DNA from 3 places in the Streptomyces sp. NBC_01451 genome. Region 3 is predicted to be linked to each of the others. Evidence: riboswitches for the same ligand, from Rfam matches in the RefSeq annotation. Region 3 holds a riboswitch; each other region holds the start of a gene.

Region 1 (2,255 bases), 6.3 Mb from region 3:
GGTGGCCGAGGAGGCGCGGACCGCCGTACGTCCGTGGCGGCAGGGATTCGTCACCAACGCGCTCAATCCGAAGGCGCCCATCACGTTTCTGAGTCTGCTGCCGCAGTTCGTGCCGGCGGGCGCTCCCGCGCTGCCCCGGACGCTGCTGCTCGCGCTGATCATCGTGGCGCTTGCCCTGGTGTGGTTCCCTGCGGTGGCGCTCCTGGTGGACCGGCTCGGCCGGTGGCTGCGCCGGCCGCGGGCCGCCCGGGCCGTCGAGGCGGTCACCGGCACCGCGCTGACGGGCCTCGGCGCGCTGCTCCTGCTGGAGCCACCGCTGTCGCTTCTGCCGCTGTGACGGGTCCCGGGCCGGGACGGCTGCCTGCCTACGGCCGCCGTCCCGCCCCGGGGAGGTCAGCTGACCCGGCCGTACCAGACGCTCTTCGTCCAGATCTTCTGGAGCTTCACGACTTCCCCGGTCTTCGGGGAGTGCCAGATCTTTCCCTTCCCGGCGTAGATGCCCACGTGGTAGACGTTCGAGCCCGAGTGGAAGAAGACCAGGTCTCCGCCCCGGCGGCTCTTGGCGGCTATGTGCTTGGTCTTGTTGTACTGGGCCGCTGCCGTACGAGGCAGGGACTTGCCCGCCTTCTTGAACGAATACTGCGTGAGACCGGAGCAGTCGAACCTCTTCGGTCCCGCGGCGCCGTACTTGTAGGGCGAACCCTTCTTCGAAGCCGCGATCTGAAGTGCCTTCGTCGACGGGGCGATCGCCGCGGCTTCGGTTGCGACTCCGGGGATCACCAGGCTGCCGCCGACGGCGGCGAGGGTGAGAGCCGAGGCCGTACCGGCACGGGTCATCAGCGACGGGACACGATTGAGCGCAGACATGCGCAACCCTTCGTCAGCCGCCTGTGAAGGATGACCTGTCGGATTCGGGCTGGCGAAGTTGCCCGGCCGCTGACGCGGCTTCACCCCAAGGGCTGCTCGGCCCGGTCATGGCGTGACCGTTCCGGCGACCCGTCGTGCTTGGGTCCTCCACTCCTGCCGATGCACATCTGTCGACCGGTCATCCAGGCGGCGGCAGGACTCGGCGTCCGCCCGGATCGCCCCGCCGCTTGTGGCGGGGGCTTGTCGTCAGGAAGGGATCTTGGCTCATGGAAGTAGGAAAATCCCAATGGAATCGGGGCTTTGTGGTGTTACTCACCGCTGACCCATTCGGGTGGACACCCTTACTCCCGGACGACTTTCGAGGGGGTCGCGCACCCTCGGACCAGCGCTTGAGCGGTCTCGTTTCGGTCACGAACTACGCGCGTCGCGCAAGCCGAACGGGCCGCTCGGGGGACCGGCGACTACTCCAAACGGGGGATGGGGTGCAGTCACTTCCCGCCGCGTTCCGGACACCCGGGCGCCGCCGCACACGGGTCCGCCCGGCACGCGTCCGCCGCCCGGACGGGTCAACTGGCGGGCTCACGCGGAACGGTGACGCGCGCCGTGCGGCGCTCCCCGTCGAGGACGCGCAGCGCACGCGCCAGCGTATGGGCGTGCACCTCGGCCTCGCCCCGCTGATGCATCAGCTCCAGCGCGTCCCGCAGCGCCACCGCCTTGGCGACCAGCGCCTGCGCGGCCCGCAGCCCGCGGTACGTGTCGCCGTGGTAGGCCGGGTTGATACGGCCGAGCAGATCGGCGACTTCGAGGTAACGGTCGATCAACTCGCCCTCCGCGCGCGTCAGGGCGGGCAGCGGAGGCAGTTCGGGCGGAAGCATCGGCGGCTCACCTCGTGCCGGGGGCGGGGGACGACGACTTGCGGCTGGGCACGATCCGGTCCACCAGGCCGTACGCCAGGGCGGCTCGGGCATCGAGGATCTTGTCCCGCTCGATGTCGGCGGCGACCTGCGCCGGGCTCTGTCCGGTGTGCCGTACGAGCAGTTCTTCCAGCAGGTTACGGACCCGGCCCAACTCCCGGGCCTGAATGGCGAGATCGCTCGCCTGCCCGTGGACCGGCTCGGCCAGCGAGGGCTGGTGGATGAGCACCCGGGCCCCCGGCAGCGCGCTGCGCTTGCCCGGCGTACCCGCCGCCAGCAGCACCGCCGCGGCGGAGGCCGCCTGCCCCAGACAGATCGTCTCCACCTCGCAGGTGACGTACTGCATCGTGTCGTAGATCGCCGTCATCGCGCTGAACGAGCCGCCGGGGGAGTTGATGTAGAGCGAGATGTCGCGGTCGGGTGCCAGGTATTCGAGGTGCATGAACTGGGCCATCACGTCGTTCGCCGAGGTGT
Region 2 (2,255 bases), 2.2 Mb from region 3:
GTCTCCGTCGTCATCGGGGCGTTCCGGGAGGCCGCCGAACAGGAGGCGACCCTGGAGGCGGTCGCCCAGCGGCTGGAACGGGCCCTCGCCCGGGACGGCGCCAGGCGCGACGGGCCGGAGGCCGCCGAGGGTTTCACCACCGCCCTCCTCGCCGAACTCCCGCACGGCGACGGGATCGTACGCATCCTCAACCGCGGCCACCCCCCGCCCCTGCTCCTCGCCGCCGACGGCACCCTGCGCGCCCTGGACCCGTCCGCACCCGCGCTGCCGCTCGGCATGGGCGACCTGGGCAACTGGCCCGACCGCGTGGAGGAGACCCCCCTGCCGGGCGGCGCGACGCTGCTCCTGCACACCGACGGGCTGTCCGAGGCCCGCGACGAGCACGGCACCTTCTTCGACCCGGCCGCCCGGCTCACGGGCCGCGTCTTCCGCGCCCCGGCCACCCTGCTCGCCACCCTCGCGGACGAGGTGCGCCGGCACTCGGGCGGCAGGACCACGGACGACATGGCGCTGCTCGCCGTACGACGGTTCTGACCGCGGTTCTGGCAGTGGTTCTGACTGCGGTTCTCATCGGTTGTCACCGAAGGTGAGTGAGTGATCTCTCTCCGCACAGCACCTGACACACAGTCAATACTCGGGAGTCACTTACCTCATGGTCAACTCGCCCGATTTTCACCGGTGGTGACTAGAAAGTCCTCGGGAAAAGGATTAACGATCAACGGGAACAGCTTGGAATCAGGTGGCCAGGTCTATTAACGTTCGATAACGCAGCGCGGTTGTCCCAGCCGTCACAAGAGACGGCTCCGTGCGCACGTGCCGAATCCCGCAAGGGAACCGGGGAACCACCAACTTGGGGTGAATCGCTCGTCCGCCTCCGTGGCAACACGGCAGGTATACGCGCGTAGGAGACCTTCCTGCTCCGAACCCGTCAGCTAACCCGGTAGGCGAGAAGGAAGGAAAGGAGCACGCCCACGTGGCGTCAAACCCGGCTGCCCCAGAGGCCCCGTTCATGCCGAGTCAGCGCAGCAGCGAGACCGAGGCCGGCAAGATCCCGACCTTCGGCTTCGGCAGCCGTCGCACCGACGAGGGCCCCTGGGAGGAGTGGAATCCCAGCGCGGACACCACTCGTCCGGTTCGCGGTCGGCACCGCGTCGGCAAGCAGCGCGGCGGCGGCGGACTCGCCCGCAGCTCCACCGTTCTCGGCGTCGGCGTCATAGCCGCTGTCGGCGGGGCAGGCATGGCCACCGCGCAGACGGGCAAGCCGCCGGTCTCCATCTCCATCCCCGACCTGCCCTCCGTCGGCTCGCCCTTCACGCACGACGACTCGGACGACGAGCCCAAGGGCTCCGCCACCGCGCTCAGCAGCGTCGGCGTCACCTCCGAGGAGACCGAGCAGGGCACCAGCGACGCGGGCGAGGCCCTGCGCGCCCGCATCATCCTCCAGGCCGAGCAGCAGAAGGACCAGGCCGAGGCCAAGGTCCAGCAGGCCGCCCAGGACGCCGCCGCGAAGAAGGCAGCCGCCGAGGCCGCCAAGGTGAAGCGCGAGGCCGCCGCGAAGGCCGCCGCCGCGAAGAAGAAGCTTGCCGACGAGGCCAAGGCGAAGCTGGAGGCCGCGCGTCTGGCCGAGCTGGCCAAGCAGTACACGCTGCCGACCTCCTCGTACACGATCACCTCGACGTTCGGCCAGGCCGGCTCGCTGTGGTCCTCCGGCTACCACACCGGCCTCGACTTCGCCGCGCCCACCGGCACGCCGATCAAGGCCGTCCACAGCGGCACGATCACCGAGGCGGGCTGGAGCGGCTCGTACGGCTACCGCACGATCCTCACCCTCGACGACGGCACCGAGCTGTGGTTCGCCCACCAGTCGTCGATCAACGTCAGCGTCGGCCAGAAGGTCGCCACGGGTGACGTCATCGGCCGCGTCGGCGCCACCGGCAACGTCACCGGCGCCCACCTCCACCTCGAGGTGCACACCAGCAGCTCGGACAGCGCCGGCATCGACCCGATGGCGTGGCTGCGGAGCATGGGCCTGAACCCGTAGAAGAACTCGTACGAGACCCGCTTTCCCGGTTCCGGCGGTCCTGTCCCGATGTCAGCTGACGTCGGGTGAGGGCCGCCGGTCCGGCGTTCACACGAACTTCGTGAAGCGGCCGGAATCAGCGCCTCCGTGGCAGGCGTTGATGATGAGCATGACTGCACTCCGCAAGCTCGGATCATCGGACCTAGAGGTCTTCCCGCTCGCCCTCGGCGGCAAC
Region 3 (2,255 bases):
GGGGCCACGACAAGTGGTGCGCGGGGTCGTCAGACGTTCACGCCGTGCGAGCGGAGGTAGGCGACGGGGTTGATGTCCGAGCCGTACTCCGGGGTCGTACGTGCCTCGAAGTGGAGGTGCGCCCCGGTGACGTTGCCGGTGGCTCCGGAGAGGCCTATCTGCTGACCCGGGGTGACCGTCTGGCCGACGGACACATTGATGGACGACAGATGACCGTACTGGGTGTACGTACCATCAATCATCTTGATCACGATGTTGTTGCCGTAGGACCCTCCCCAGCCGGCCTCGACGACGGTGCCGGAGCCCACCGCCTGGACGGTGGTGCCGGACGCGGCGTGGAAGTCGACACCGGTGTGGCTGCCGGAGGACCAGACGGCGCCGCCCGCCTTGTAGCCCGTGGAGATGTACGAGCCGGCGATCGGGGCGACGTAGCTGGTGAGGCGCTTGCGCTCGGCCTCACGGGCGGCACGGGCCTTCGCCTCGCGCGCCTCCTTGACCCGCTCCTCCGCTTCCTTCTTCGCGGCGGCGACGGCCCGCTTCTCGGCGGCGGCCTTCTCTGCGGCCTGTTCCTGGGCGGCGGCCTGCGCGTCTATCTCGTCGGCGAGCGACTCACCGATGGAGACCACCGGGGTGAGACCGGTCTGCTCGACGGTGGACTCCGCGGCGAGCGCCGGAGCTGCGAGGGAGCCGACGACGCCGGTGGTCGCGAGGGCGGCGACGCCGGCCGCGCGGACGGTCGTACGGGTGACAAGACTGGGGCGGCTGGGACGACGGTGCTTCCCGGTGGCGCGGGTGAACGCCATGTAGTGGTGGGTCCTTTCCTTCCTTCTCGCCTACCGGGTTAGCTGACGGGTTCGGAGCAGGAAGGTCTCCTACGGACACCCTCGCTGTACACGCGGGCATCCGATTCACCCCAGGGACTGCACATGGTGGGTCCCCGGCTCCCCTGGCTCGCGCCGTACGGGGACTCGGCGATGACTGTCCGGTGCCGCGGCTGCGGCGCAGTGCATGACGGACAGCCGGACAGACGCTAAACGGGACATCTTTCAATCAACAAACCGATCACGGGTTTTGTAGCGCATGCCACAGTGCAGACTGTCCACCTCTCCATCAATACGGACAACTTGCGCATCAACATGGACACAGAAGCCCCGGTGACGCTTTCGTCACCGGGGCTCCTGTCGTGTACGCCGGGTGCCGCTACTCGGCGGGGACGACGGTCACTTCGCCGATACCGAGGGCCCGGACGGGCTCCTCGATCGTCGCCGCGTCCCCGACGAGCACCGTCACCAGACGGTCCACCGGGAAGGCGTTGACGGCCGCCGCGGTGGCCTCCACCGTGCCGGTCGCGGCGAGCTGCCGGTACAGCGTCGCCTGGTAGTCGTCGGGCAGGTGCTGCTCGACCTGGTCGGCCAGCGTGCTCGCAACGGCCGCCGCGGTCTCGTACTTGAGCGGGGCGACTCCGACCAGGTTCTGCACCGCGACATCGCGCTCGGCGTCGGTGAGCCCCTCGGCCGCGAGGGTGCGCAGCACCTTCCAGAGGTCCGCCAGCGCGGGACCGGTGTTCGGCGTGTCGAAGGAGCCGCTGATGGCGAGCAGCGCGGCGCCCGTGCCGTCCGGGGCGGAGCGCAGCACCTGGCCGAACGCCCGCACACCGTAGGTGTAGCCCTTTTCCTCGCGCAGGACACGGTCCAGGCGGGAGGTGAGGGTGCCGCCGAGGCAGTACGTGCCGAGGACCTGGGCGGCCCAGACGCGGTCGTGCCGGTCGGCGCCGATGCGGCCGATGAGCAGCTGGGTCTGCACGGCGCCGGGGCGGTCCACGATGACGACACGGCCGGTGTCGTCGGCGGTCACCGGCGGCACGGGCCGCGGCTCGGCCGTCGAACCCGTCCAGGCCCCCAGGGTGTCGCCGAGCAGCGCGTCCAGGTCGACGCCGGTGAGGTCGCCGACGACCACGGCGGTGGCCGTGGCGGGCCGGACGTGCCTCTCGTAGAAGGCGCGTACGGCTGCCGCGTCGATCTTCGCGACCGTCTCCTCGGTGCCCTGGCGCGGACGTGACATGCGCGAGGACGCCGGGAACAGCTCCTTGTACAGCTGCTTGGCCGAGCGGCGGGCCGGGTTGGCCGTCTCGTGCGGGATCTCGTCGAGCCGGTTGCGCACCAGCCGCTCGATCTCGCTGTCCGAGAACGCGGGCGCCCTGAGTGCGTCGGCCAGCAGACCGAGCGCCTTGGGGAGACGCGACACGGGGACTTCGA

The links. Region 3 has a riboswitch for cyclic di-AMP ahead of OG595_RS09510 (M23 family metallopeptidase). Riboswitches for the same ligand answer to the same signal wherever they lie in the genome.
Region 1: it holds a riboswitch for cyclic di-AMP, as region 3 does, so the genes downstream of both, OG595_RS37565 (C40 family peptidase) here and OG595_RS09510 (M23 family metallopeptidase) in region 3, are expected to answer to the same signal.
Region 2: it holds a riboswitch for cyclic di-AMP, as region 3 does, so the genes downstream of both, OG595_RS19335 (M23 family metallopeptidase) here and OG595_RS09510 (M23 family metallopeptidase) in region 3, are expected to answer to the same signal.

Annotation. Positions count from the first base shown of each region.
Region 1 covers NZ_CP109479.1:8,524,679-8,526,933, forward strand. The annotation lists gene OG595_RS37560 (LysE family translocator) at 1-337, shown strand, start outside; gene OG595_RS37565 (C40 family peptidase) at 394-867, opposite strand; cyclic di-AMP (ydaO/yuaA leader) riboswitch at 871-1,050, opposite strand; gene OG595_RS37570 (hypothetical protein) at 1,434-1,742, opposite strand; gene OG595_RS37575 (ATP-dependent Clp protease proteolytic subunit) at 1,750-2,255, opposite strand, start outside.
Region 2 covers NZ_CP109479.1:4,438,532-4,440,786, reverse strand. The annotation lists gene OG595_RS19340 (PP2C family protein-serine/threonine phosphatase) at 1-534, shown strand, start outside; cyclic di-AMP (ydaO/yuaA leader) riboswitch at 805-962, shown strand; gene OG595_RS19335 (M23 family metallopeptidase) at 974-2,041, shown strand; gene OG595_RS19330 (aldo/keto reductase) at 2,190-2,255, shown strand, end outside.
Region 3 covers NZ_CP109479.1:2,246,325-2,248,579, forward strand. The annotation lists gene OG595_RS09510 (M23 family metallopeptidase) at 30-803, opposite strand; cyclic di-AMP (ydaO/yuaA leader) riboswitch at 816-984, opposite strand; gene OG595_RS09515 (M16 family metallopeptidase) at 1,201-2,255, opposite strand, start outside.